One region of the Streptomyces albireticuli genome, then DNA from elsewhere that is predicted to be linked to it. Evidence: riboswitches for the same ligand, from Rfam matches in the RefSeq annotation. Region 1 holds a riboswitch; each other region holds the start of a gene.
The links. Region 1 has a riboswitch for cobalamin ahead of metE (5-methyltetrahydropteroyltriglutamate--homocysteine S-methyltransferase). Riboswitches for the same ligand answer to the same signal wherever they lie in the genome.
Positions count from the first base shown of each region.

Region 2: it holds a riboswitch for cobalamin, as region 1 does, so the genes downstream of both, SMD11_RS04215 (HoxN/HupN/NixA family nickel/cobalt transporter) here and metE (5-methyltetrahydropteroyltriglutamate--homocysteine S-methyltransferase) in region 1, are expected to answer to the same signal.
Region 3: it holds a riboswitch for cobalamin, as region 1 does, so the genes downstream of both, SMD11_RS25390 (cobalamin biosynthesis protein) here and metE (5-methyltetrahydropteroyltriglutamate--homocysteine S-methyltransferase) in region 1, are expected to answer to the same signal.
Region 4: it holds a riboswitch for cobalamin, as region 1 does, so the genes downstream of both, SMD11_RS11350 (ribonucleoside-diphosphate reductase subunit alpha) here and metE (5-methyltetrahydropteroyltriglutamate--homocysteine S-methyltransferase) in region 1, are expected to answer to the same signal.

Region 1 is NZ_CP021744.1:7,285,653-7,292,713, forward strand. It holds gene SMD11_RS31315 (amino acid permease) at 1-877, shown strand, start outside; gene SMD11_RS31320 (GNAT family N-acetyltransferase) at 982-1,839, shown strand; gene metE (5-methyltetrahydropteroyltriglutamate--homocysteine S-methyltransferase) at 2,102-4,423, opposite strand; cobalamin riboswitch at 4,607-4,791, opposite strand; gene SMD11_RS31330 (3-hydroxybutyryl-CoA dehydrogenase) at 4,959-5,828, opposite strand; gene aceB (malate synthase A) at 5,825-7,061, opposite strand, start outside.
Region 2 is NZ_CP021744.1:968,236-975,296, forward strand. It holds gene SMD11_RS04210 (nitroreductase/quinone reductase family protein) at 304-1,218, shown strand; gene SMD11_RS04215 (HoxN/HupN/NixA family nickel/cobalt transporter) at 1,302-2,441, opposite strand; cobalamin riboswitch at 2,471-2,688, opposite strand; gene SMD11_RS04220 (FAD-dependent monooxygenase) at 2,790-4,019, opposite strand; gene SMD11_RS04225 (APC family permease) at 4,221-5,789, shown strand; gene SMD11_RS36180 (hypothetical protein) at 6,127-6,477, shown strand; gene SMD11_RS04235 (cytochrome P450 family protein) at 6,629-7,061, opposite strand, start outside.
Region 3 is NZ_CP021744.1:5,864,401-5,871,461, forward strand. It holds gene SMD11_RS25380 (putative cobaltochelatase) at 1-1,990, opposite strand, end outside; gene SMD11_RS25385 (cobyric acid synthase) at 1,990-3,678, opposite strand; gene SMD11_RS25390 (cobalamin biosynthesis protein) at 3,708-4,691, opposite strand; cobalamin riboswitch at 4,836-4,962, opposite strand; gene SMD11_RS25395 (hypothetical protein) at 5,142-5,378, opposite strand; gene SMD11_RS25400 (inorganic phosphate transporter) at 5,391-6,638, opposite strand; gene SMD11_RS25405 (class II aldolase/adducin family protein) at 6,752-7,061, shown strand, end outside.
Region 4 is NZ_CP021744.1:2,719,342-2,726,402, reverse strand. It holds gene SMD11_RS11350 (ribonucleoside-diphosphate reductase subunit alpha) at 1-1,772, opposite strand, end outside; cobalamin riboswitch at 1,929-2,070, opposite strand; gene mctP (monocarboxylate uptake permease MctP) at 2,266-3,891, opposite strand; gene SMD11_RS11340 (DUF3311 domain-containing protein) at 3,888-4,175, opposite strand; gene SMD11_RS11335 (hypothetical protein) at 4,328-5,266, opposite strand; gene SMD11_RS11330 (DUF6415 family natural product biosynthesis protein) at 5,461-5,838, opposite strand; gene SMD11_RS11325 (Tat pathway signal protein) at 6,008-7,061, shown strand, end outside.

The sequences.
Region 1 (7,061 bases):
CTTCGTCACCCATTTCGTCAACAACACCGGCTTCACCAACGGCATCTACGGCGGAATGCTGGGCCTGCTCGTCACCAGCTGGACCTTCACCGGGTTCGACGGCAGCTTCCACATGTCCGAGGAGACCGTGAAGGCGACCGTCAACGCCCCCCGGGGCATCATGCGGGCCATCGCCTGCTCCGCGCTCGCCGGCCTCATCCTCATGCTCGCCCTCGTCTACGCGATCCGCGACTACGCCCAGGAGGCGGCCGCCTCGGCGCCGCCGGTGCAGATCCTCGTCGACGCGCTCGGCGCCGGCACCGCCAAGCTGCTCCTGCTGATCGTGATCGGCGCCATGCTGTTCTGCGGCCTGGCCAACATGACCAGCAACACCCGGCAGATCTTCGCCTTCTCCCGGGACGGCGCCATGCCCGGCTCCCGCTGGTGGCACTCGGTCTCCCCGCGCACCCGCACCCCCGTCAAGGCCGTGTGGCTCGCCGCCGCCTGCCCCCTGGTGCTGGTCCTGCCCGGCTGGTGGTCCCACACCGCCTTCACCGCCGTCGTCAGCGTCAACGTCGTCGGGCTCTTCCTCGCCTACGGCGTGCCCATCTTCCTGCGCCTGCGGCTGGACGACTTCCAGCCCGGCCCCTGGAACCTCGGCCGCTACGGCAAGCTCGTCGCGGGCATCGCCGTGACCTGGATCGTCATCAGCAACGTGCTGTTCATGCTGCCCCAGGCCTCCCCGATCACCGCCACCTCCTTCAACTACGCGCCGATCGCCCTGGGCGTCGTCCTGTTCATCGCCACGGTGTGGTGGTTCGCCAGCGCCCGGCACCGCTTCCAGGGGCCCGTCAGCTACGGCCGCCCCGACGAGGTGGCCGCCATGGACCTCATCTGAGCCCCGGCGGAAGCCCGACCGACCCGGTCGCCGCGCACGGCCCAGGCCGTGCGCGGCGGACCGCACCGCACCCGAAACCTGTGTGAAGGGACGAACGGAACACTATGAACCCCCTCGACGCGCTCACCGTCACCCGCGCCTCGCTGGACGACTGGCACCACGTGGCGGAGTGGGCCGCAGAAGAGGGGTGGAACCCCGGCTCCGGCGACACCGCCTGCTTCCACCCCACCGACCCCGCCGGGTTCTTCCTCGGCCGCATCGACGACAAGCCGGTCTCGGCGCTCTCGATCGTCACCTACTCGCCGCGGTACGCGTTTCTCGGCTACTACCTCGTCCACCCCGGACACCGGCGCAAGGGGCTGGGCCTGGCCACCTGGCGCGCGGCCTTCCCGCACGCCGGGGACCGCACGGTCGGCCTGGACGCCGTGCCCGCGCAGCAGGCGACGTACCGGCGCTCCGGCTTCGTCACCGCCCACGACACGATCCGCTACTCCGGCCGCCCCGAGCGGACCGGCGCCCCGACGGCGCCCGGCGTCGTGCCCGTCACCCCCGCCCACCTCGACGCGATCGCCGCCTACGACCAGGAGTGCTTCCCCGCCGACCGGCGCGCCTTCCTCACCCGCTGGCTCAGCGCGCCCGGCCACACGGCCTACGCCTACCTGCGCGACGGTGAGATCGCCGGATACGGCGTGATCCGCCCCGCGCGCAGCGGGCACCGCGTCGGGCCGCTGTTCGCCGACACGGCGGAGGGGGCGGAGGCGCTGTTCGACGCGCTCGTGGGGGCGGTGGGGGCGGACGAGGAGGTGTGCGTGGACGTGCCGGAGCCGCATGGGGCGGGGCATGCGCTGGTTCTGGGGCGGGGGTTGAAGGCGAGTTCGCACACGGTGCGGATGTATACGGGGGCGGTGCGGGAGGTTCGGGCGGAGCGGGGGTTCGGGGTGACGAGTCTGGAGCTGGGGTAGGGGGCGGGGCAGCGGGGGACGGGTGCCGCTGCGCGGGGCTTTTCCCCAGCCCCGCCCCTTCCCGAACCGGGGCTCCGCCCCGGACCCCGGTCCTCAAGCTCCCCCAGCTACCGCTGGGAGGTGCCCCCAGACGGGCTGAAAATCAGCCCGTCCGGCGCTTGAGGACACCGCGCGTCAGCGCGGAACCGGGGGCCCGGGGGCGAAGCCCCCGGTTACGGGAAGGGGCGGGGTGGGGAACAAGCCCGCCGCAGGCGCCCCGCCCTCAGGACGTCGTCGGCAGCCCGTCACGGACCTGCCGCGCCGCCGCCACCAGGTTCTCCAAGGACTCCCGCACCTCCGGCCACCCCCGCGTCTTCAGGCCGCAGTCCGGGTTCACCCACAGCCGCTCCGCCGGGATGGCCTCCAGGCCCTTGCGCAGCAGGGCCGCCGCCTCCGCCGTGCCGGGGACGCGGGGCGAGTGGATGTCGTAGACGCCCGGGCCGACCTCGCGCGGGTAGCCGGCCGTGGCGAGTTCGCCGGCGACCTGCATGTGGGAGCGGGCGGCCTCCAGGCTGATGACGTCGGCGTCGAGGTCGTCGATGGCCTGGAGGATGTCGCCGAACTCCGCGTAGCACATGTGGGTGTGGATCTGGACGTCCGGGCCGACGCCGGACGTGCTCAGGCGGAAGGCCTCCGTGGCCCAGGCCAGGTACGCGGCGTGGTCCGCCGAGCGCAGCGGCAGCGTCTCGCGCAGCGCCGGCTCGTCGACCTGGATCACCGGGCTGCCCGCGGCCGCGAGGTCGCCGACCTCGTCCCGCAGGGCGAGCGCGACCTGGCGGGCGGTCTCGCCGAGCGGCTGGTCGTCGCGGACGAAGGACCAGGCGAGCATGGTGACGGGCCCGGTGAGCATGCCCTTCACGGGGCGGTCGGTCAGCGACTGGGCGAAGGACGTCCAGCGCACGGTCATCGGCTCCGGGCGGGAGATGTCCCCGGCGAGGATCGGCGGCCGGACGTAGCGGGTGCCGTACGACTGGACCCAGCCGTGCTGGGTGGCGAGGTAGCCGGTGAGCCGCTCGGCGAAGTACTGCACCATGTCGTTGCGCTCGGGCTCGCCGTGCACCAGGACGTCGATGCCGGTCTTCTCCTGGAAGGAGACGACCTCACGGATCTCGTCCTCGATCCGGCGCTCGTACGCGGCAGTGTCGATCCGGCCGGCCCGCAGACCGGCGCGGGCGGCGCGCAGCTCGCCCGTCTGCGGGAAGGAGCCGATCGTGGTCGTGGGCAGCAGCGGCAGGCCGAGACGGGCGCGCTGGGCGGCGGCCCGCTCGGCGTACGGCAGGGAGCGCCGGGCGTCGGCGTCGGTCACCGCGGCGGTGCGGGCCCGCACCGCCGGGTCGTGGGTGAGCGCGGAACCGGCCCGGGAGGCCAGGTCGGCGCGGTTGGCGGCGAGTTCCGCCGCGATGGCGCCGGTGCCCTTGGCGAGGCCCCGGGCCAGGGTGACGATCTCCGCGGTCTTCTGCCGGGCGAAGGCCAGCCAGCGGGCGATCTGGGGGTCGACGTCGCGCTCGGCGGCGGCGTCCAGGGGGACGTGCAGCAGCGAGCAGGAGGCCGCGACGTCCACCCGGCCGGCGAGGCCGAGGAGCGTGGCGAGGGTGGCGAGGGACGCCGTGAGGTCGTTGATCCAGACGTTGCGGCCGTCGACGACGCCCGCGACGAGCCGCTTGCCGGGCAGACCGCCGGCCGCCGCGAGGTCGTCGAGGTTGGCGGCGGCGGGGCCGGTCAGGTCGAGGGCGAGCCCCTCGACCGGCGCCTTGGCCAGCACCGGCAGGGCCGCGCCGAGCCGGTCGAAGTAGGAGGCGACCAGGAGCTTCGGCCGGTCGGTGAGCCCGCCCAGGTCCCGGTAGGCGCGCGCGGTGGCGTTGAGCTCGGCCGGGGTGCGGTCCTGGACGAGCGCCGGCTCGTCCAGCTGGACCCACTCCGCGCCGGCGGCCCGCAGGTCGGCGAGCACCTCGGCGTAGACGGGCAGCAGCCGGTCCAGGAGCGTCAGCGGGTCGAAGCCGGCCGCGACGCCCGGCGCGGGCTTGGCCAGCAGGAGGTAGGTGACCGGACCGACGAGGACGGGGCGCGCGGTCAGGCCCAGGGCGGCGGCCTCCGCGAACTCGGCGACCTGCCGGGTGGAGTCGGCCGTGAAGACGGTGTCCGGGCCCAGTTCGGGGACGAGGTAGTGGTAGTTGGTGTCGAACCACTTGGTCATCTCCAGCGGCGCCACGTCCTGGGTGCCGCGGGCCATCGCGAAGTAGCCGTCCAGGGCGTCCGCCTCGACGGCGGCGCGGTGCCGGGCGGGGATCGCGCCCACCATGACGCTGGTGTCCAGGACGTGGTCGTAGTACGAGAAGTCGCCGGTCGGCACCTCGTCGACGCCGGCCTCGGCGAGCCGGCGCCAGGCCGTGGCGCGCAACCCGGCTGCCGTACGGCGCAGTTCGGCGGCGTCGACACGGCCTTTCCAATAACCTTCGACGGCCTTCTTCAGTTCCCGGTTCTGGCCCTGGCGGGGGTAGCCGTACACGGTGGCCCGTGCTGCCGCGGCTGCGGACTTGCTGGTCACGGAACTCTCCTTCGCGAGCTTCTTCCGATACGACCCCGGGGACGGGGTGAGGGCGCGAAGGGACGGCGAACCGGGCGGGACCACGACGACGGAGGGAAACCGCCGTGTGCGACCGCCTGATATGTGCGCCGACCCGCCCTCGAGGTCACCGGGATCTCCGCGCGCGTCCGTGCGCGCGGGCAGTGGCAGGTCTTCGGACTCGCGGGCACGTCTCGTGGGACACGAGGCTCCTACTGGCCGTCGCTTCCCGGCCCTCGTCGGGCCAGTGCTGATGACGGCGGTCGTTCCCGCTCACCGCTGCGGGGCAGTCCCGGATTCCCACCGGGTTCCCTCTTGCGACGCGCCTGCCTGGCGGGCAGGGCGAACCAGCTGCACCGTCAGCCTAGGCGCTGGGCCCGGCCCCTGACAGCCCCGTCCACCCACCGGATGGTGATCTGGGACACGTGGCGGGCCGCCGGCGCGGGCCGGAAGGCGGCGGCGGCCGCCGACCCGGCGCCGCCGCCCCCCGGCGGTGACCCGGGCCCCTCAGCCCGGGTCAGTCTCTGTCGTACCGGTGGAACCCCCGGCCCGACTTCCGTCCGAGCAGCCCGGCCTCGACCATCCGCCGGAGCAGCGGCGGCGGGGCGTACAGGGGCTCCTTGAACTCGTCGTAGAGGGACTGGGCGATGGCGGCGACCGTGTCGAGGCCGATGAGATCGGCCAGTCTGAGCGGCCCCATCGGGTGCGCACAGCCCAGCTCCATGCCCTCGTCGACGTCCGTGGCGGACGCGAAGCCGGACTCCGCCATCCGCACGGCCGCCAGGAGGTAGGGGATGAGCAGCGCGTTGACGACGAACCCGGCCCGGTCCTGGGACCGGATCGCCGTCTTGCCCAGGGTCGCGGTCGCGAACTCCTCGGCCAGGGCGGCCGCCTCGGCGCTCGTGTGCAGCGAGGTGACGATCTCCACCAGCGGCATCACGGGCACCGGGTTGAAGAAGTGCAGGCCCAGCACCCGGTCGGCGCGCCGGGTCGCCGTGCCGAGCCGCATCACGGGGATCGAGGAGGTGTTGGAGGCGAGCACCGCCGCCGGATCCTCGACGATCTTGTCGAGGGCGCCGAAGACGCGGGTCTTGGTCTCCGCGTCCTCGACGACGGCCTCGATGACGAGCTGACGGTCGGCCAGGTCGTCGAGGTCCCCGGTGAAGACCATCCGGGCCAGCGCGTCCTCGGCGGCGGACCGGTCGGTCTTGCCGCGTTCGACGGCCCGCTCCAGGGACCGGGTGACCCGTTCGCGCGCCCGCCGGGCCGCGGGGCCGTCGGCCTCGCAGAGCACGGTGTCGAGGCCGGCCCGCGCGCACACCTCGGCGATCCCGGCGCCCATCTGGCCGCCGCCGACCACCCCGGCCCTGCCGAAGCGCGCGCTCATGAGCGCACCGCCGGGCGGCGCACCAGGTGCCGGGTGTAGGCGTCGGTGGTGAAGAAGCCGGGGAGTTCGCCGGAGAGGGCCGTACGGACGAAGACGTCGCGCGCCTGCCCGGCGAGGGCCCGTGGGTCGTCCGCCGCCAGCGCCGCCGTCTCCTCGTCGAGCACCGTGAGCACCTCCGCGCGGTCGATCACGCCGTGCCGCAGCCACTGCCAGATCCGGCAGCGGGCGATCTCCGCGGTGGCCGCGTCCTCCATCAGCCCGTACAGCGCGACCGCGCCGCTGCCGCGCAGCCAGGCGTCGAAGTAGCGCAGCGCCACGGCGATGTCGGCACGGACGCCGGACGGGGTGGGCGGGCCGCCGGTGCGGTGCACGGCGAGCAGGTCGGCCGCCGTCACCTCCACGTCGGCGCGGGTCCGCTCGATCTGGTGCGGCCGGCCGTCGAGCACGGAGTCGAAGACCTCGCGGCAGACGGGCACCAGCCCGGGGTGGGCGACCCAGGAGCCGTCGAAGCCGTCCTCCGCCTCGCGCTCCTTGTCGAGTCTGACGGTCGCCAGCGCGGCCTCGTCGGCGCGCGCGCCCCGGCCGGGGATCTGGGCGGCCATCCCGCCGATGGCGTGCGCGCCCCGCCGGTGGCAGGTGCGGACCAGCAGCTCGGTGTACGCCCGGAGGAAGGGCGCGGTCATGGTGACGCGCGTCCGGTCGGGGAGGACGAAGTCGGGGCGGTGCGCGAAGTTCTTGATGACGCTGAAGAGGTAGTCCCAGCGCCCGGCGTTGAGGCCCGCGCTGTGCTCGCGCAGCTCGTGGAGGATCTCCTCCATCTCGAACGCCGCCGTGACGGTCTCGATCAGGACCGTGGCCCGGACGGTGCCGCGCGGGATGCCGAGGAGCCCCTGGGCGAGCAGGAAGACGTCGTTCCAGAGGCGGGCCTCCAGGTGGTTCTCCAGCTTGGGGAGGTAGAAGTACGGCCCGGAGCCCGCGTCGATCCGCCGCTGCGCGCAGTGGAAGAAGTACAGGCCGAAGTCGACGAGGGAGGCGGCCACGGGGCGCCCGTCGATCAGTAGGTGCTTCTCGGTGAGGTGCCAGCCGCGGGGGCGTACGACGAGGGTGGCGAGGCGCTCGCCGAGCCGGTACTCCTTGCCGCCGGGCGTGGTGAAGTCGATCCGCCGCCGGACGGCGTCCAGCAGGTTGAGCTGGCCGCCGATGATGTTCTCCCAGGTGGGGGAGGTGGCGTCC
Region 2 (7,061 bases), 6.3 Mb from region 1:
GGCAGCGACGCGGAGGCGCCTCATCCGCATTGACATGAGCACCGGCACATGGCTCTAATGGGGCGCGTGTCCGCGTGACGCCGGCCGAAGAGCAGTGGGCAGGCCGGCGATCGGGCGAGACACCTTTCCTCAAAGGGTCTTCCCATGAGTTCTCACTTCACAGGCAGCGCCTGACCGTACGGCGCCGCCGCGTGCCTCTTTCCGCACGCCGCCGCGCCTCGGCGCGCCCCGTCGCGCTCTTCACCATCACTTCGCCGCGATCGACCGCGGCTCACGTACCCGCTCCGGAGAGCCCACACCGTCATGCCCATATCGTTCAACCAGTCCGTCATCGAGGAGTTCCGCGCCAACGGAGGAAAGGTCGGCGGCCCCTTCGAGGGCGGTGACCTCCTGCTGCTGACCACCACCGGCGCGCGATCGGGCGCCTCGCACACCACTCCCCTCGGCTACGTCCGCCACGAGGGGCTCCTGCTGGTCGTCGGCTCCAACCTCGGCGCCCCCGCCCACCCCGCCTGGTACCACAACCTGCTCGCCCATCCCCTGGTGCGGGTGGAGCTGGGCACCGAGGAGTTCGAGGCCGTCGCGGTCCCCGCCGAGGGCGCCCGGCGCGACCGGCTGTTCGCGCGGGTGACCCGGGCCGAGCCCGGCTACGCCGCATACCAGGAGCGGACCTCCCGCCTCCTGCCCGTCGTGGCACTGGAGCGCGCCGAGCACGCGGACGCGGGAGGCCCCCGCGAGGTCGTCACCCTCGCCGACAAGCTCCTGGAGGTCCACACCTGGCTGCGCGCGCAGCTGAAGCACGTATTCGCCGAGACCGACGCCCATCTGGCGGCGGTCGCGGCCCACCGGGGCCCCGGCGAACCGCCGGCGCCGGGGCTGGGCATGCAGATCAGGCAGCACTGCCTGGCGTTCTGCGGGACCCTGACGTTCCATCACACGGGCGAGGACGCCCATGTCTTCCCCGCGCTCGCGGAGCACCACCCGCGACTGCGTGACGCGCTCGGCCGGCTCCGGGAGGAACACCGGACGGTGGCGCGTGTCAAGGACGAGCTGCTGGCGCTGCTGGGGGACATCGGAGCGGCGGATCCCGTGCGGTTCCGGGCGGAACTGGCGCGGATGGTGGCGGAGCTGACGGCCCATCTGGACCACGAGGAGGAGTGGCTGCTCCCGGTGCTGGCCGCCGTGCCGTTCCCGCCGGGGCGGGGTGCGGCGGCCTAGGCGGTGACGGGCGGGGCGCCTTCCCCGGCGCCCCGCCCGCTACGCACCGGGGCTCCTCCCGGCCCCTCCGCGTCGTGCGCCCCTCAGCCCTTGGGCGCCGCGGTCGACGTGCGCGCCGCCCAGCGCTGTTCGACCTTGCCGAAGCGCCAGTACGCCAGCGCCGCCGCCCACACGACCACGAACAGGCCGACGATCACGAAGCCGACGTTGTCGAGGTTCAGGCCGGCGATCCAGCCGGTCAGCGCGTCGTCGAGGCCGAGCTTCTCGTGCAGGACGCTCACCAGCTCGATGGTGCCGATGAGGAAGGCGACGGCGATCGACAGTCCGGTGATGGTGAGGTTGTAGTAGACCTTGCGGACGGGGTTGGAGAACGCCCACTGGTAGGCGAAGTTCATGAACGTGCCGTCGAGGGTGTCGAAGAGGCTCATGCCGGCGGCGAACAGCAGCGGCAGGCACAGGATCGCGTACCAGGGCAGGCCGGCGGCGGCGCCGCTGCCCGCCATCACCATGAGGGTGACCTCGGTGGCGGTGTCGAAGCCGAGGCCGAAGAGGAAGCCCAGCGGGTACATCTGGCCGGGGCGGGTGATGGAGCGGGTGAAGCGGCCGAGGATCCGGTTCATGAAGCCGCGCGAGTCGAGGTGGCGCTCCAGTTCCCGCTCGTCGTAGCGGCCCTCGCGCATGGCGCGGAAGATGCGCAGGATGCCCGCGAGGGCGACGAGGTTGAGGGCGGCGATGAGGTAGAGGAAGCCGCCGGAGACGGTGGTGCCGACCACGCCGAGGGTCTGGTGCGTGGTGGACTCCTCGTCGAGGAGGGTCCCCGCGGCCTGGGTGCCGCCCGCGACCAGGGCCGCCATGGCCACCACGACGCTGGAGTGGCCGAGCGCGAACCAGAAGCCGACCGAGACCGGGCGCTTGCCGTCGGCCATCAGCTTGCGGGTGGTGTTGTCGATGGCGGCGATGTGGTCGGCGTCGAAGGCGTGCCGCATGCCGAGGGTGTAGGCCGTGATGCCGAGGCCGACCCCGTAGACCTTGGAGCCCACGGTGTAGTGGTCGGGGACGACGAGCAGATAGAGGACGCCGAACGCGACGACGTGCAGGGCGGCGACGACCGCCAGCAGGCCGGCGGTGCGTACGGTGTCCTGGCGGCGCCACCGGAAGGCGGGCAGCGCGCCGCCGGGGGCTTCGGTGGGGGCGGCGCCGGGGGCGTCGGTGGGCAGGGTCATCGGGGGTGAACGCTCCAAGCACCTCGTGGATCATCGCGTGATGCCGTGGCCGGTCTCCTGGCTTACGGGTTCGCGCGCGCCCGCCCCTGCCTTCCCGGCCGCGGGCTGCGGCCAGTGGCTCCGCGCGCCGTGGCGGCGCGCGGAACGGAACGGGAACTCCCCGATCACAGTGGCGAGGGCCGCTCCGGACTCGGGCCACGAGGGCCTGTCACCGGTCTTCCCGAACACCACGGCCGGGCCACCATAGCGCTCCGACCGGCGCTTGTGGCAAGGATGTGGCAGTTGCCATAGATGTGCAATAAGCGCCCCGCCCCGTCGCCGGACGCACTCCGGAACGCGCCTTCCGGGTCACTCCCGAGGCCCCGTCAGGGCCTGCCCGCCGAAGCCCCGGCCGCCGTCGGCCGCCGTGCGCCACCAGGTGTCGACTGCCTCCTGGTCCATGGCCGCCCAGTCGGGGGTGGCCTGCACCTGCGCGCGGCCGAGCCGGCGGCCGACGCCGACCACGGCCCGGCCGGTGGGCGACCGTTCGGCGTCGTAGGCACGGACCGCGGCGTCCAGGTCCGGCTCCTCGCGCAGCACCCGCTCCAGCACCGCGGCGTCCTGGAGGGCCTTCACGGCGCCGCTGCCGGAGTGCGGGCGGGCGACGGCGGCCGCGTCCCCGGCGAGGACGAGCCGGCCCTCGCCGTAGTGCGGCACGGCCAGGTCGTAGATCGGCTGGACGTACGTGCCGGACCGGGGCGTGCGCCGGACGACCTCCTGCCAGTACGGCGGGAAGCGCTCCTCGACGACCGCCGCGTGGTGGGAGACCAGCTCGTCGGTGACCGTGCCGGCGGGCAGGCTGGTGGCGTCCCGGAGGGCCGGGCCGACGGAGGCGGGCGGCGCGGTGTAGAAGACCCAGTTCGCGGAGGTGCCCCGGCCGCCCGGGCCGGGGATGCGGTAGACGATCATATGGCCGCCGGGGAAGACGACGGTCGCGGCGTCGTGCTCGGGCCAGGCGTCGTGGGGGCCGGGCAGCAGCTCCACCGGCAGGGTGCCGCGCCAGGCCAGATAGCCGGCGTACGCGGGCACGGTGGCCGCCCGGGTCGCGGCCCGGACGGCCGAGCGGTAGCCGTCGGCGCCGACGACCAGGTCGAAGCGCTCGGTGCGCCCGTCGGCGAACCGCAGCGCGGCGCCGTCCGGTCCGGGCAGCACCCGCTCGACGGCCGCGCCCTGGACGTAGCCGACGGAGGCGGGCAGCCCCGCCCGTAACTCCCGCCAGAGCGATCCCCAGTTGTACGAGCGGAAGGGGAACGGCAGCACGCCCACCGCCCGTCCGGCGGGCGCGCCGCCGTCCCGCACGATCCAGGGGCGCCGGGTCAGCCGCCGCCAGGGCACGTCCGGCCCCAGGTGCCCGGCCGCCGCCAGCTCGGCGTAGCGGTCGTCGTGGACGGCGAGGCCGACGCCCCGGTCCTGGAGGCCGCCGGCCGCCCGCTCGTACACCACGACCTCGCCGGCTCCGGCCCGCGCCGCGGCGAGCGCGGTGGCGCACCCCGCGACCGACCCGCCGACGACGGCCACCCGTGATCCACGCACCCGCATGTCCGCCCTCTCGACGCCCCGTTCCCCGGTTCCGCGCGTTCGCCCGCGCTCCCTCGGAGTCGGAACCTACACTGCGCCGTCCGGGCGGTGACAGAACGCCCGGACGGTTCACCGACGTCCAGGTCATGGACGCTTCCGGCACGCCGGTGCTACCTGTGCAGTGGGCAGGGCACCGTCCGGCGCGAGAAAGGGCTGACCGCCATGGCAGACACGGGACAACGGCCGGAGCCGCGGGTCGGGTTCGTACGCCGCATCGGGCTCTTCCAGGCCACCGCGCTCAACATGAGCCAGATGTGCGGCATCGGGCCGTTCGTGACCATCCCGCTGATGGTGGCGGCCTTCGGGGGGCCGCAGGCCGTCATCGGGTTCGTCGCGGGCGCGGTGCTGGCCCTCGCCGACGGGCTGATCTGGGCCGAGCTGGGCGCCTCGCTGCCGGGGGCGGGCGGCAGCTACGTCTATCTGCGGCAGGCGTTCCAGTACCGGACCGGCAGACTGATGCCGTTCCTGTTCGTCTGGACGGCGATGCTCTTCATCCCGCTGGGCATGTCCACCGGGATCATCGGCTTCGTGCAGTATCTCGGCTATCTCTGGCCGGACATGGGCCAGGCGCAGGGCGACCTGGTCGGGCTCGCCGTCATCGCGGTGATCCTCGCGGTGCTGTGGCGGCGGGTGGAGAACATCGCGAAGATCACGGTGGTGCTGTGGTGCGTGATGATCGCGTCCGTGGTGCTGGTCATCGCCGCGGCCTTCACCCACTTCAGCCCCGACCGCGCGTTCACCTATCCGGCGCACGCCTTCGAGCTGACCACCAATCACTTCTGGATCGGCTTCGCGGCGGGCCTGACCATCGGGATCTACGACTACCTCGGCTACAACACCGCGGCCTACATGGGCGCCGAGATCAAGAACCCGGGGCGCACCCTGCCGCGCGCCATCGTCTTCTCCATCCTCGGCATCATGGCGATCTACCTGCTGCTCCAGATCGGCACCCTGGGCGTCATCGACTGGAAGCAGATGCTCGACCCGGACTCGACGGCCTCCTCCTCGGTGGCCTCCGCGGTGCTGGAGAAGTCCTGGGGCGAGGGCGCGGCGAAGACCGTCACGGTGCTGATCCTCGTCACGGCCGTGGCGTCCGTGCTGGCCGGTCTGCTCGGCGGGTCCCGGGTGCCCTACGACGCCGCGCGGGACAAGGTCTTCTTCGGCGCCTTCGGCAGGCTCCACCCGCGGCACCGCTTCCCGGTCCTGGGCCTCGCGTCGATGGGCGCCGTCACCGCCGTCGGCTTCCTGATCGGCCGTCATACGGACCTGGCGACGCTGATCCAGCTGCTGACCACCGTCATGGTGATCGTGCAGGCCCTGGCCCAGGTGCTGGCGGTGACGGTGCTGCGCCGCCGCCAGCCGGCGCTGCGGCGCCCGTACCGCATGTGGCTCTACCCGCTGCCCAGCTTCGTGGCGCTGGTGGGCTGGCTGGTGATCTACGGCTACGCGGACAAGAACTCGCCCGGGCGGCACCCCATCGAATGGTCGCTGGCCTGGGTCGCCGCGGGCTGTGTGGCGTTCCTGCTGTGGGCGCGGTACGAGAAGGTGTGGCCGTTCGGGCCGCGGGAGATCTCGGAGGAGTACCTGGAGGCCGCCGGTCCGGACGTGGACCCGGACGGGGATCCGGGCGCCGCGAGCGGTGACGGCACCGGGCCCGGGACCGGTCCGCGCCCCGGTCCGGACGGTGACCCCGACGGCGACCCCGACGGGGCGGCGCCCGCGCCGGTCTGACCCTGGATCACCCGCGGTGCCCGTTTTCCGGCCCGGCCACCGGTGACTGGTCCGGACGGGTGATAGAACTTGCATCCATGCCTGTGAGCCCCTCCCCTTCGTCCCCCCGGCCTCCGCAGTCCGCGCACACCCAGGCGGCACCGCCGCGCAAGCTGCTGTGGCACCGCCTCATATTCGGGCTCTGGTTCCGCCCTGTCGAAGTGCTCGACGAGGCGCGGGACCGGAGCGTCTGGGGGCCGCCACCTTCCTGTGCCTGCTCTGCGGGGCGCTGGGGACGCTGGGCAACGACTCCTTCTGGGAGGGGTGGCGGGTCGGCCCCGGGCAGGCCCTGGAGGCGATGGCCCTCGCCGACGGGGTGCTGCTCCTCGCGAGCCTGCTGCTGGGGGTGGCCACCCAGGCCATCGCGCGCCGGCTCGGCGGCAACGGCAAGTTCGGTCCGACGGTGACCCTGTTCGTGGTGATCTTCTGGGCGACGGACCTGCCTCGGCTGGCGCTCGACGCGTGCCTGCCGGGGGACTCCTACCCGGTGCGGGCCGCCGCCTGGATCACCTCGGCCTTCGGCTACGCCTTCGCGGCGCTGCTGATCCGGGGCCAGCACCACCTGCCGACGCACAAGGCGGTGGCCGCGGTGAGCGTGCAGATGCTGGCGGCGGTGGCGCTCCTGAAGTTCCCGGCCGGCGGTTCCTGACCCGGGCCCGCTCCTCGGCGGGCGGACCGACGGACGTGCCGTCGAAGTCGAAGGCCCGCCCGGTGCGACGGGGGATGCACACCGGGCGGGCTCGAGGACAGTTCTACCTCATCAACGATGGGTTATGCATCAAAAATCTGTTCGGCTTTGCTTATTTCCAACGAACAGGCAGCGAAATCAAGCCACGCGCCCGCATCGAGGGCCGCCACTCCAGCTCCTCGCGCGGCACATCGAGCGTGAGCCCCGGGAACCGCTCGAGCAGCGCTGCCAGTGCGATTTCGGTCTCCATCCTGGCCAGCGGCGCGCCCAGGCAGTAGTGGATGCCGTGCCCCAGCCCGAGATGTCCCTTTCGCTCGCGGTTCGGATCCAGCCGTTCCGGATCCTCGAAGTGACGAGGATCACGGTTGGCGGAGGCCACCGAGAGCAGCACCGTCTCCCCCGCGGGCACGGTCACCCCGCCGATCTCGATGTCTTCCAGCGGAAAGCGGCGGATCGCCAGCGGCGCGGGGGCCTCCCAGCGGTTGAACTCGTCGAACGCGGCCCCCATTCCGTCCGGATCCATGCGCAACTGACGCATCAGCTCC
Region 3 (7,061 bases), 1.4 Mb from region 1:
CCGCGAGCCCGAGCCGCACCGGACCCGACTCGCAGTCCACGACCACCGACGCCGTGCCCCCGGCCGCCAGCAGCCGGGCCGCGTGCCGCGCCCGCACCAGCGGCTCCGGGCCACCGGTGGCCCGGCCGTCGGTCACCACCACCAGCAGCGGGCGCCGCGAGGGGTCGCGCAGCCGCTCCACCCGCAGCACCTCGTGCGCCTGGAGCAGCCCGGCCGCCAGCGGCGTCCGGCCGCCTGTCGGCAGCCGCTCCAGCCGCGCCGCGCCCGCGTCCACCGACGACGTCGGCGGCAGCGCCACCTCGGCGCCCGAGCCCCGGAAGGTGATCATGCCGATCTTGTCGCGGCGCTGGTACGCGTCGAGCAGCAGCGACAGCACCGCGCCCTTGACCGCGCCCATCCGCTTACGGGCGGCCATGGAACCGGAGGCGTCCACGACGAACAGCACGAGGTTGCCCTCGCGCCCCTCGCGCACCGCCTCCCGCAGATCGTCCCGGCGGACGACCAGGCCGGGGCCGCGCCGCCCGCGCGCCCGCTGGTGCGGCGCCGCCGCCCGGACGGTCGCCGCCAGGTGCAGCTTGGACAGGGTGCCCCGGGGGCGGCGGGCGCCGGTCGTCCGGCCGTGCGCGGTACGGGCCCGCGAGCGGCGGCCGTCCGCGCCCTCGCCGAGCCCGGGGACGTCGAACTTCCGGGCGCGGAAGGGGTCCGCGGCGGCGACGGCCGGCGCCTCGGGCGCGGCACCGCCGGGCGCCGGCTCGGGAGCGCTCTCCGCAGAGGTCTCCCCGGCCGGCTCCCGCGAGGTGTCCCGCGAGCCCTCCTGGGACGTCTCCTGCGGGGAGGGCGCGCTCTCCTCCCGCTGCGGCGGCAGCTCCGGGTCGTGCGGGGGCTCGCCGCCACCGCCGTCCGGGCCGCCGTCGCCCTCGGGGCCGCCGTCGTCCGGGCCCTCCGGCTCGGGCTCCGGCTCCGGCTCCGGCTCGTCGTCCTCGAACCGCCGCAGGATCTCGTCGAGCTTGTCCTCGTCGAGGCCGGGGGCGTCGAAGGGGTTACGCCGCCGCCGGTGCGGCAGCGACAGCAGCGCGGCCTGCCGTACGTCCTCGGTGGTGACGTCCGTACGCCCCGCCCAGGCGGCCAGCGCCGTCGCGGCCCGCGCGGTCACGATGTCCGCGCGCATGCCGTCCACCTCGAACCCGGCGCACACGGCGGCGATCCGGCGCAGCGCGCCGTCACCCAGCCGCACGTCCGGCAGCAGCGCCCGGGCGGCGGCGATCCGCTCGCGCAGCGCGTCCTCCTCGGCCGTCCACTTGGCGGCGAAGGCGGCCGGGTCCTCGTCGTAGGCGAGCCGGCGGCGCACGACCTCGACGCGCTCCTCGGTCTCACGGGAGGCGGCGACCTCGACGGTCAGCCCGAAGCGGTCGAGGAGCTGGGGGCGGAGCTCGCCCTCCTCGGGGTTCATGGTGCCGACGAGGAGGAAGCGGGACGCGTGACGGACGGAGACGCCCTCACGCTCGACGGAGGAGGAGCCGGTGGCCGCCGCGTCGAGGAGGCTGTCGACCAGATGGTCGCCCAGCAGATTGACCTCGTCGACGTAGAGCACACCGCGGTGCGCGGCCGCCAGCAGGCCCGGCTCGAACGCCTTGACGCCCTCGCCCAGCGCCCGCTCGATGTCGAGCGCTCCCACGAGGCGGTCCTCGGAGGCGCCTACGGGCAGCTCGACCATACGGGCGGGGCGGGCCTCGCCCGGCGCGTCCTCGTGCGGCCCGTCCGGGCAGGCGGCGTCCGGGGACGCCGGGTCGCAGGAGAACCGGCAGCCGGGCACCGCGTCGACCCGCGGCAGGAGCGCCGTCAGGCCGCGGACCGTCGTCGTCTTGGCGGTGCCCTTCTCGCCGCGTACGAGCACGCCGCCGATGGACGGCGCGATCGCGTTGAGCAACAGGCCCAGCCGCATGTCGTCCATGCCGACGATCGCGGTGAACGGGTAGGTGGCCGAGGCCATCAGGCGTTACCCCCTTCGAGGGAATCGGTTCGACCGGGCACGTCGGTGGCCGCCGGACCCGGCGGCGTGTCACCGCGCCCGGCGCGGGCGGGGGCGAGCGGACCGTCACGGTCCGGGCCGTGTTCCCGCCGCGCGGGCAGGGACGGCGCCCCCGGCGGTAGGAACGGCAGCCCCTTCGGCACCCCGTCCTCGATCAGCCGCAGCAGCGCGTCCGTGTCCGCGTGTTCCTCGATCAGGTCGCCCAGCCGGTCCAGCTGTTCCTCGCGCAGCGCCCCGAACGACGTGTCCGGCGCCGGGACGAACGCCCGGCCCGCCGCCTCCGCGACCCGGCGCAGGAACGCCCGCCGGAAGCCGTCGCTCTCCAGCGAGCCGTGCCAGTGCGTGCCCCACACCGCGCCCGACCGGCAGCCGTCCAGGAACGGCTCGTCGCCGCCGAGGACCTCCGCGACACCGTGATGGATCTCGTAGCCCTCGACGCGCTCGCCCAGCGCCTCACCGACCGGCCGGGCCAGCGTCTTCTCGCGGGCGAACCGCACCCGCACCGGCAGCAGACCGAGGCCCGGCACCGTGCCGGCCCTCGACTCGACCTCGTCCTCGATGCGCTCGCCCAGCACCTGGAAGCCGCCGCAGATGCCCAGCACCGGGCGGCCCTCCGCCGCGCGGCGTACGAGCGCGTCGGCGAGGCCGCGCTCGCGCAGCCACGCCAGCGCCCGCACCGTGCCGCGGGTGCCCGGCACGATCACCAGGTCCGCGTCGGTGAGCTCCTCCGGCCGGTCCACGAAGCGCACGACGACGCCGGGTTCGGCGGCCAGCGCGTCGACGTCCGTGAAGTTCGACATCAGCGGCACCGCGCAGACCGCGACGCGCAGGACGTCGGCGCCGTGCGGCGGCGCGACCACCGACTCGCGGACCGCGCCGCGCAGGGAGACGCGCAGCCCGTCCTCCTCGTCGATGCCGAGCCCGTGCGCGAACGGCAGCACGCCGACCGTCGGGCGGCCGGTCAGGTCGCGCAGCATGTCCAGGCCCGGCTCCAGCAGCGACACGTCGCCCCGGAACTTGTTGACCATGTAGCCCGCTATCAGCTCCTGGTCCGCCCGGGACAGCAGCGCCGTCGTGCCGAAGAAGGACGCGAAGACGCCGCCCCGGTCGATGTCGCCGACCACGACGACGGGCAGCCGCGCGGCCCGCGCGATGCCCATGTTGACGATGTCGGTGCGCCGCAGGTTGATCTCGGCGGGGCTGCCCGCGCCCTCGCAGATCACCGCGTCGTGGGTGCGCCGCAGCTCCTCCAGGCACTCCGTCACCGTGCCGAGCAGCTGCTCGCGCCGCCCCGCGTACAGGGAGGAGCCGCCGTCCGGCCTCCCGGGCCCCCCGAAATACCCCCGGGCGCTCAGCTCGCCGACGGGCTTGCCCAGCAGCACCACCTGGCTGCTGCGGTCGCTGCCGGGCTTGAGCAGGACGGGGTTCATGAGCGCCGTCGGCTCGACGCGGGCGGCCGCGGCCTGCATCGCCTGCGCGCGGCCTATCTCCGCGCCCTCGCGGGTCACGAACGAGTTCAGCGACATGTTCTGCGCCTTGAACGGCGCGACCTTGACGCCTTTGCGGACCAGCCAGCGGCAGATGCCGGCGGTGACCACGCTCTTGCCCGCGTCCGAGGTGGTCCCGGCCACCAGCAGGCCTCCGCCCAGCGGGCCCGTACGCCCGCTCCTGTCCGCTGTCACCGGCTGCTCCTCCTGGACGTGCTCCTGGACGTGATGGCCCTGCTGCAAAGGCTGCCCACCGTGCGCGCCGCTATCGCGGTGCCCAGGGCCAGCAGCGACACCCGGCGCGAGAGGCGCACCGCGCGTTCGATGTCCGCGACCTCCACCGGGCGGTTCTCGCCGCCGAGCACGGGCCGGTGCTCGACGCGGCCCGCGTAGGCGAGGGTGCCGCCGAGGCGGACGCCGAGGGCTCCGGCGAAGGCGGCCTCCACCGGGCCGGCGTTCGGGCTCGGGTGCCGGCCCGCGTCCCGGCGGGCCACCCGCCAGGCGCCGCGCCGGTCGGGGCCGGCGAGGACGGTCAGGGCGGCGGTGAGCCGGGCGCCCGGCCAGCCGACGACGTCGTCCAGCCGGGCGGAGGCCCAGCCGAACCGCCGGTGGCGCGGCGACTTGTGGCCGACCATCGCGTCCAGGGTGTTCACGGCCCGGAAGCCGGCCAGGCCCGGTACGCCCGCGACGGCGCCCCAGACGAGGGCGCCCACGACGGCGTCGGAGGTGTTCTCGGCGACGGACTCCACGACCGCGCGCGCGATCTGCGGGCCGTCCAGCGCCTGCGGGTCGCGCCCGCACAGGTGGGGCAGCCGCTCCCGGGCGACCTCCAGGTCGCCGGCCTCCAGCGCGCCGCCGACGGCGCGCGCCTCACGGCCCAGGGAGGTGCCGCCGAGCACCGCCCAGGTGGCGGCGGCGGTCAGGGCCACGCGGGCGCGGCGGGAGGGGCGCAGGGCGCGGGTCAGCAGCGCGGCGCCGGCCACGGTGCCGCCCGCGCAGAGCAGGGTGTGCAGGGCGCCGTAGCCGCGGTGGTCGCGCCACAGGCGCTCCTCGACGGCGTGCGCGGCCTTCCCGAAGGCGGCCACGGGGTGGCCGCGGCGGGGGTCGCCGAGGGCGAGGTCGCCGAGGAAGCCGAGCGCGGCGCCGCACGCGAAACCGAGGTGATCGGCGTGCAAGGGACGCATCGGTCAGGCCGCCGTCGCGCCTCGGAAGGGGAGCCGGGGGGCGCGTGGGACGCGGGAGGGGGTGCGGCGGCAGCCGGGCATGGGGGTGTGTCCTCACTCAGGGTCCGCGCCCTGGCTCGACGTGACCGGCGACCAGAGTCTCCTGGCTCCCGGATCGGCGTCGTTCCGGCCTTCCGGTCCGGCAGGCGGACCGTGGCCCTCGGTGGAGGACGCTCCCCGGTGACAGTGGCGGGACCGCGCCGGACTCGCACCGGCTTCCTCTGCTGTCGCCGTTTGGCCCCGGAAGTCCACCATGGGCCGTGAACGGCCGTCAACTCACCTCTGAGCTGGGGTTCGCCTCCCGGGGCGCGGGCGCGGCCCGGTACGCGGAACGCCGGCCGGGCTGGAGATCCAGCCCGGCCGGCGTCCGGGGCCGAGGGGTCGGGGACTCGCCCCGGGAGGCTAGGCGACGATCAGGTAGATGCCGTACCCGACGGCCGCCGCGCACAGCGCGAAGCAGGCGTACGCGCCGGTCCGCGCGACCGCCGTCGGCTCGGTGGCCGCGGCGTCGCCGCCGGCGGCCTCGGCCGGCTTGCGGGACGTACCGACGATGCCCAGCGTGAACACGCCGACCAGTCCGACCGTCACCACGAGGCTGACGCCGAAGACCTGGCCGAGAGCTGCCCAGTCGATCTGCATGGTGTCTCTTCCTTAGCTCGCCGCGGCGGCGGGTGCGCGCCCGGCTTCGGGGGCCACGGCGGCCACGGGGGAGAGGGGGCCGGCCAATGGCGGGGCGACGGCCTGGAGCGCGGCGGTGACGACACCGGCCGGCTCGGCGGACGCGGGCTCCGGGGCGTCGATCTCGTTGACGTTGTCGTGGGTGACCGGCTTGCGGCGCGAGGCCAGCCAGATGCCGGCGGAGACGGCCACGCCGAGGACGGCGACGGTGGCGACGCCCCAGTCGCCCTGGTCGGCCAGGAGGGCCGCGCCACCGGCGACCAGACCCGCGGCCGGCAGCGTCAGGCCCCAGGCCAGGACCATGCGGCCGGCGGTCGACCAGCGGACCACGCCGCCCTTGCGGCCGAGGCCGGCGCCCATGATCGAGCCGGAGCAGACCTGGGTGGTGGAGAGCGCGAAGCCGATGTGCGAGGAGGCGAGGATCACCGTCGCGGCGCCGGTCTGGGCGGCGAAGCCCTGCGCGGGCTTGATGTCGGTGAGGCCCTTGCCGAGCGTCTGGATGATGCGCCAGCCGCCGAGGTACGTACCGGCCGCGATGGCCAGGCCCGCGGAGACGATGACCCACATCGGCGGGTCGGAGTGCGGGGCGACGACGCCGCCGGCGACCAGCGCGAGGGTGATCACGCCCATCGTCTTCTGGGCGTCGTTGGTGCCGTGGGCGAGGGAGACCAGGGCGGCCGAGGCGATCTGCCCGGTGCGGTAGCCCTTGGCGGTCTCCTTCTCGTCCCGGCCCTTGGCCAGGCGGTAGGTGAGCCGGGTCGCCAGGGTGGCGGCCAGACCGGCCACCAGCGGGGCGGCGACCGCCGGGATGAGGACCTTCATGACGACCTTGTCGGCGTTGACCGCGTCGAAGCCCACCGAGACGATGGTCGCGCCGATCAGGCCGCCGAAGAGGGCGTGCGAGGAACTCGAGGGGAGGCCGGCCAGCCAGGTCAGCAGATTCCAGACGATGGCACCGATCAGTCCCGCGAAGATCACTTCAGGTCTGATGCCCGCGGTCTCGTCGATGATCCCGCCGGAGATGGTCTTGGCCACCTCGACGGAGAGGAACGCGCCGACGAGGTTCAGCGCCGCAGACATGGCCACCGCGGTCTTGGGCTTGAGGGCCCCGGTGGAGATGGTGGTGGCCATGGCGTTGGCCGTGTCGTGGAAGCCGTTCGTAAAGTCGAACACCAAGGCCGTGACGATCACGATCCCGATGAGAAGCGTGATGTGTTCCATTCACCCAGGCAATCAGCTCGATGGTCAGTACAGCGGCGACCGTAAAGACCCTTGGTGAACGGAAGGTGAACTGGAACGGGCGGAGCGGTGGCGTGAACCGGAGGCGAGAACCCATGGAAGATCGGGAAAGCGTACGGACCGCGTGGGCGGAGGTCCTGGCCACGGCACGGCGCACCGTCGCCGACGGGCTGGTCGTCGGCACCTCGGGCAATGTGTCCGCGCGGGTCGGCGACCTGGTGCTGGTGACCCCTAGCGGAATCCCGTACGACCGGCTCGGACCCGGGGACGCGGTCGCCGTCGACCTGGCCGGCCGGCAGGTCCTCGGCGGGCTCCCGCCCACCAGTGAGCTGCCGATGCACCTCGCCGTCTACCGCTCCACGGACGCCGGCGCCGTCGTCCACACCCACGCCGTCCACGCGACGG
Region 4 (7,061 bases), 4.6 Mb from region 1:
CAGCGGTCGGCCCAGCGCTGCTCGGCGTTCGGGTAGTGGTCCGGGTGCAGCACGCCGCGCGCGGTGCGGGTCGCGGACCAGGCCGGGTGCGGGCCGTGCCGCTCGGCGAGGTCGGCGGAGGCCTCGTACGCCGCGAGCATGATGCGCTCGGAGATCCGGGTGGACAGCTCCTTCGCCTCGGCGGAGTCGAAGGGCAGGCGCAGCCGGAAGAAGACGTCCTGGAGACCCATGAGGCCCAGGCCCACCGGGCGCCAGCGGCTGTTGGAGTTGCCGGCCTGCTCGGTCGGGTAGAAGTTGATGTCCACGACGCGGTCGAGGAACGTCACGGCCGTACGGACCGTACGGTCGAGCTTCTCCCAGTCCATGTCGCCGTCGGTGCCCAGGTGGGCGGCGAGGTTGACCGAGCCGAGGTTGCAGACGGCGGTCTCGCCGTCGTCGGTGACCTCCAGGATCTCGGTGCAGAGGTTCGAGGAGTGTACGACCTTGCCGGGCTCGGCCGTCTGGTTCGCGGTGCGGTTGGACGCGTCCTTGAAGGTCATCCAGCCGTTGCCGGTCTGCGCGAGGGTGCGCATCATCCGGGAGTACAGCACGCGGGCCGGGATGGTCTTGACGGCCTTGCCGTCGGCCTCGGCCTTGCGGTAAGCGGCGTCGAACTCGTCGCCCCACAGGTCGACCAGCTCGGGCGTGTCGGCCGGGGAGAACAGCGACCAGTCGGCGTCGGCCTCGACGCGGCGCATGAACTCGTCCGGGATCCAGTGCGCGGTGTTGAGGTTGTGCGTGCGGCGGGCCTCCTCACCGGTGTTGTCGCGGAGCTCCAGGAACTCCTCGATGTCCGCGTGCCAGGTCTCCAGGTAGACGCAGGCCGCGCCCTTGCGCCGGCCGCCCTGGTTGACCGCGGCGACGGAGGCGTCGAGCGTGCGCAGGAACGGCACGATGCCGTTGGAGTGGCCGTTGGTGCCGCGGATCAGCGAGCCGCGGGAGCGGATGCGCGAGTACGACAGGCCGATGCCGCCGGCGTGCTTCGACAGCCGGGCCACCTGGTGGTAGCGGTCGTAGATCGAGTCCAGCTCGTCCAGCGGGGAGTCCAGCAGGTAGCAGGACGACATCTGCGGGTGGCGGGTGCCGGAGTTGAAGAGCGTGGGGGAGGAGGGGAGGTACGAGAGGGTGCTGGTCAGCCCGTACAGCTCGGCCACGTCGTCCAGGGCGCGCTCCGAGTGGTCCTCGGCCAGGCCGCAGGCCACGCGCAGCAGGAAGTGCTGCGGGGTCTCGACGACCTGCCGGGTGATCGGGTGGCGCAGCAGGTAGCGGCTGTGCAGGGTGCGCAGGCCGAAGTAGCCGAAGCGGTCGTCCGCGCCGTCGGCCATCGCCCGCTCGACGAGGGCGTCCAGGCGCGCGGCGTGGGCGCGCACGAAGGCGGCCGTCTCGTCGGCGATCAGGCCCTCGCGGTGACCCACCTCGACGGAGGCGGAGAAGGAGGTCGCGCCCTGCCCGGCCGCCTCGTCGGCGATCGCGCGGGTGAGCAGCCGGGCGGCGAGCCGGGAGTACTGGGGCTCCTCGGAGATCAGGCCGGCCGCGGCCTCGGTGGCCAGGGACCGCAGCTCGGCCTCGTCCGAACCCGGGTGGCGGCCGCGCAGCGCGGCGGCGGCGACCTTTCCGGGGTCGGTGGCGGGCAGATCGGCGGTGAGGTCGGTCAGGGTGCGCAGCAGCGCGGTCCCGGGGCCGCCGGTCGCTTCCGCGGACGCTGAGACCGGATCGGCGGGCGCGATGGTCACTGAGGCTCTCCCTCGCTCGGCAGGGGGCCGGGCGGGTGGCGCGCGACGGGCGCGTACGGGCATGCCTGACAGCACCAGGGCATGCTCGTAAGCGTCCATCGACCCAACCCGCGAGGCCCGGACGAATGCAAAACGCCCGGTGACGAGCGGGGGCTCGGCGGTGGGCGTGCTGTCGGCAGGTACTCGGACTCCTGCATGCGTCATTACGGCATACATGCACCGTTGCGGGACAGTTCCGGATTTCCACCGGATTCCCCTGCGACGACAGCGAGGACGAGCATACATCTAGTGCTGGCCGTCGCACGCACCACCACATCTTGTGTCACGCGGTAATCGCGCGGGTCGGAATGTGCTAACAGGGCCCAGGATTCCGGGCCTTGGCGCCGGGCACGAGAGAGGGCCGCCGCGCCCCTGCGAGGGGGTGCGGCGGCCCTGCGGGCCCCGGCCGGGGGCGCCGGACCGGCCTGGTCCGGGCGGGCCTTCCTGGGGGCTCCTAGTGGCCGCCCGGGGCACCCGCGGTGGCCGGCGGGAGCTCCTGCCGGACGCCCGGGTCGCCGGCGTCCGCGGTGTAGTCCGCGGCCTTGGTCTCGTCCACGCCGTCGGGCGCGCCGAGGGCCCTGAGGGCGAAGGTCAGGACGATGACCACGATCACATTGAGCACGAAGGCGGTCAGCCCGATATAGCCCTTTTCCCCGATAAGGGGGATGAGGTTGGTATTGCCGAAATGATCCTGGGTGGCGCTCGGCGTGTCGTACGCCCGCCAGGTGCCGTAGGCCATGCCGGCCACCCAGCCGCCGAGCAGCGCCCAGCGGTGGAACCAGCGGGTGAAGAGGCCGCCCACGAGGGCGGGCACGGTCTGGAGGATCCAGATGCCACCCAGCAGCTGGAAATTGATCGCGACCGTCTTGTCCATGGTCAGGACGAACACCAGCGCGCCGACCTTCACCAGGAGCGAGGCGAGCTTGGAGACCTTCGCCTCGTGCTCGGGCGAGGCGTCCGGCTTGATGAAGTCCTTGTAGATGTTGCGGGTGAAAAGGTTCGCCGCCGCGATGGACATGATCGCGGCCGGCACCAGGGCGCCGATGCCGATGGCGGCGAAGGCCACGCCCGTGAACCAGTCCGGGAACATGTCCTCGAACAGCTGGGGGATGGCGAGCTGCCCGTTCTTGACCTTGATCCCGGCGGCGATCGCCATGAAGCCGAGCATCGCCAGCAGCCCGAGCATCAGCGAGTACAGCGGCAGGATCGTGGTGTTCCGGCGGATGACGTTGCGGCCTTTGCTGGAGAGAACCGCCGTCACCGAGTGGGGATAGAGGAAGAGCGCCATCGCGGAGCCCAGCGCGAGCGTCGCGTACGCCCACTGCGCGTCCGGCCCGCTCACCAGGGAGCCGCGCGGCTTGCCCGTCTCCGGGTTCTTGACGGCGAAGGCGTCGCCCGCCGCGCTGAAGATGTGGTCGAAGCCGCCCAGCCGGATCGGGATGTAGATGATCGCGACGATGATCACGATGTAGATGAGGGCGTCCTTGACGAACGCGATCAGCGCCGGGGCCCGCAGCCCGGAGGAGTAGGTGTACGCCGCGAGCACACCGAACGCGATCAGCAGCGGCAGGTCCTTCATGAACCAGTTCGAGCCGCCGCCCACGCCGAGGACGTCCAGCACCGCCTGGATGCCGACGAGCTGGAGGGCGATGTAGGGCATCGTCGCGAGGATGCCGGTGAGCGCGAGCGCCAGCGACAGGCCCTTGGACCCGAACCGGCCGCGGACGAAGTCCGAGGAGGTCACGTAGCCGTGCTTGTGCGAGACCGACCAGAGCCGGGGCAGGAAGGTGAAGACGAGCGGGTAACACAGGATCGTGTACGGCACCGCGAAGAAGCCGGCCGCGCCGCCCGCGTAGATGGCGGCCGGGACGGCCACGAACGTATACGCGGTATAGAGGTCGCCGCCCAGCAGGAACCAGGTCACCCACGTCCCGAAGGACCGGCCGCCGAGCCCCCACTCGTCGAGGCTGTCCGCGTTCTCGGCGCGGCGCCACTTCGAGGCGACGAAGCCCATGACGGTGACGACGAGGAAGAAGAAGATGAAGACGGCGAGTGCCACGCCGTTCACGCCGTCCTTCATGCCCGCTCACCCGCCTTGCGCGCCCGCGCGAGCCGCTCGTGGCGCCGGACGATGGTGTACGCGACGACCGTCAGCAGGGTCGAGATCAGCACCCACAGCATCTGGTACCAGTAGAAGAACGGGATGCCGATGAAGGCGGGCGTGAGCCGGGAGTAGGAGTCGACCCACAGCATCGCGACGAAGGGTATGGCCAGGCATATGCCCGCCACGATCATCGGGACGGTCACGGCGGCGGTGGCCTTCCGGCCACCGTCCTCCGGTGTCCCTGTCGGTGGTTCCGTCATGCTGGTGACTCCCCCCTGTGTGATCACTGCGTGATGCGCAGGAAATCTAGGCGACGTCCCGGTGGGAGTCACCCCCTGTCCGTATATCGGTATGGCAATGTCATCTGGCCGGGAAGTGCCGTGCACGGACGGTGAGTTCGGGGGAGGGGGTTTCAGTAACCGGCGGTTACCGTTCCGGATGAGGGGTGGGGCGGTAAGGCATGACGGCCGCGCAAGGACTCGCGTACGGCGGCGACACCGCGCAGGGTGGCGGCGACGGCGCCGTCGGGGGTGGCGGCCGTGTGCGTACGGCAGTCCCGGCAGCGGGTCTCGTCGGACACCGGCCGCATCATGCGGCCGCACCCGCCGGTGCAGAGCCGCAAGGGGCGGGGCGGGGGCGCGGACGGGGTGACGGCCACCGGATCGGGCATCTTCCGCAGCAGCCGGTCGCGGGCGATCCCGGCGGGGGAGTGCACCCGCTCGGGCAGGCCATGGGTGAGCGCCTCCCGGAGATCGGCCGACGTCGCGCCGCGCAGCAGCCATTCCGCCGCCAGCGGGGCGAGCCGCGCGACGTCCCGCCCGGACAGCCGCAGCCGCCGCTCGGCGTGAGACACGGCGGCGAGGGCCCGGGCGCCGCGCTCGGCGAGCGGGTGGGGAGGGTGGGAGGTGTTCTCCCCTGTCTTCTTATGGGGACGACCGACGGACCGGGGGGTCGGCTCACCGACGGCCGGTTTTCGTGGAGTCGGTGCGGGGTGCTCGGGGGCGTCCGAGCCGATTGGCTGTCCGCCGTCCCGTACGCGTAAGGCGTCCCCGGCGGTCAGCGGTACGTTCGAGACGAGCTGCCGCGTGGCCCAGCGACCGCCCTCGCCCTGCGACCGCCACTCGTGCAGATAGCCCTCGGCGGCGAGCTCCCGCTTGGCACGGGTGAAGGCGGCGTTCTTGATACCGGCCCGTTCCCCGGTGACGGAGAGCGGCTGCGAGGCCGCGCCGTCGGGCAGCGAGAGCTGCCAGATGAGGAGGCGGACGGCGTTGGCGGACAACCGGGGGTGACGGACGAGGTCGTTGGGCACCTGCGAGAAGAAGCGCGCAGGGGCGATAACATGCCGGAGCATCCTAGGGAGGGCCTGTTCTCCTGGTGGGTGTAGACCCCCTTCGCCGGTTGCAGCCGGCGTTGGGGGTCGCTTCGTCCGCCGGAGGCGCGAAGCGAGGGAATCCCGGTCACGGTACCGTGAACTGACCGCACGAGCCGTCACCCGCAGGGGCGAATCACCCGGTGAATCGGCGGAGTTGAGGTCCTCCTCGCCGCCTACCGTTCGAGACACTCCGCGAGGAACCGCGCCCCCCGGCCGAGAACTTCCATGTACGCGGCCTCCGCCGCAGGCCCCTCGGCGCTCCCGTGCTTGAGATCGGCCCGGACTTGATCGATGAGCGCTTGCCAGCGGTCCCACTCCACGGTTCCCCGGTCGAGCCGGTCGACTTCCAGCTGTGCGTGGATGAGCAACAGGTTCAGCTGTCCCCGGAGCGTGCGGATGAGTTCTTCGATCTCGGCATTGGCGGGGCGGTTGAGCCGTTCCCGGCAGGCGCGGTGAGCGGTGGCGCGGACGGTGACGAGATCGAGGGGTGGGAGGTCGCCCGTCATCAGGGTGGTGAGGCGGGATGGGCGCCGGGTGGTGTGCTGGTCCATCTGTGGGAGTCCTCTTCGTCGTGGTGTCCCTACGACTCAAGTAACCGAGCGTGAGGCGGTGGGAGGGAGGCCGAAAAGGCTGTGGGCATCCTGTTCTCCACCGGACGAAATTGCCTGCGCATTACTTGCGTGCTGTTACGGACCCGATGCGTACGCCTACGGTGAGTCCATGCGGGAAAATGTCCGGCTGGTCACGCGGATGCAGGCACGCGACATGTCCCAGACCGAGCTGGCCGAGCAGATCAATGATGCGGTGGAGCAGCTCACGGGGCGACGCGGCGATGCGTCGGACAGGACGGTGCGCCGCTATGTCAGCGGGGAGACACGTTGGCCGCAGTCCCGCCAACGTGTGGCCTTGGAAGCCGTATTCGGGTGCACTGCGGAGGAGCTGGGGTTTACGCCCCGGGCGAAGAGGGCGCAGGGTGGGGCGATCGTCGCGTCAGACGCGCAGCATCCGCAGGAGGAGCCCGTGCACCGCCGCACCTTCATCGCCGCAACCACCGGAACCGCTCTGGCCGGTATGGCGCTGCCGACGGTCGGTACCGCGGACGTGCGACGGCTGCGCGGCGAGCTGGACGCCCTGTGGCTGCTGGACGACCAGGAGGGCGGCGGCCCGGCGCTTGAGGGACGTGCCTTGACCTTGAGCGAGCAGGCCATGAGTTTGCAGCGCAACGGAAGCGCGACCCAGCGCGTCCGCGGCCGCCTCTACGGATTGGCCGCCGCTTTCACCGCGACGGCGATGTGGGCGGCTGTGGACTCCCGTCGGCTCGATCGAGCCCAGCGGCACATGGAGTCGGCCATCACGTTGGCCGGCCTTTCGGGCGATGGGCAGGTACAGCATCAGACGTGGCGCTACGCGGCAATGCTCGCGGATCAGCGAGGGCGCCCGGCGGATGCCTTGGCTGCTGCCGAGGCGGCGATGTCCACGGGCGCGCATCGGCGCGATGCTCTTTATGCGAGTCTCAGCCATGCGCGACTGGCCCTGTCGCTTCCCGGTACCGGCGACCACCGCCGCGCACTCCGGGCACTTGATCGGGCTGCCGATGCGTTCAGCCGTGCGGATGGCTTTGAAAGCCGCCCCGCCTCCATGGGCTTCTTCACCCGAGGCGAACTTAGCGGGCTGACAGGCATCACGTATCTACGCCTCCGACAGCCGGACCAGGCTGAGTGCTACATGCATCGCTGTCTGACAGCCCTCCGTCCGGACCAGCATCGCAACCGGG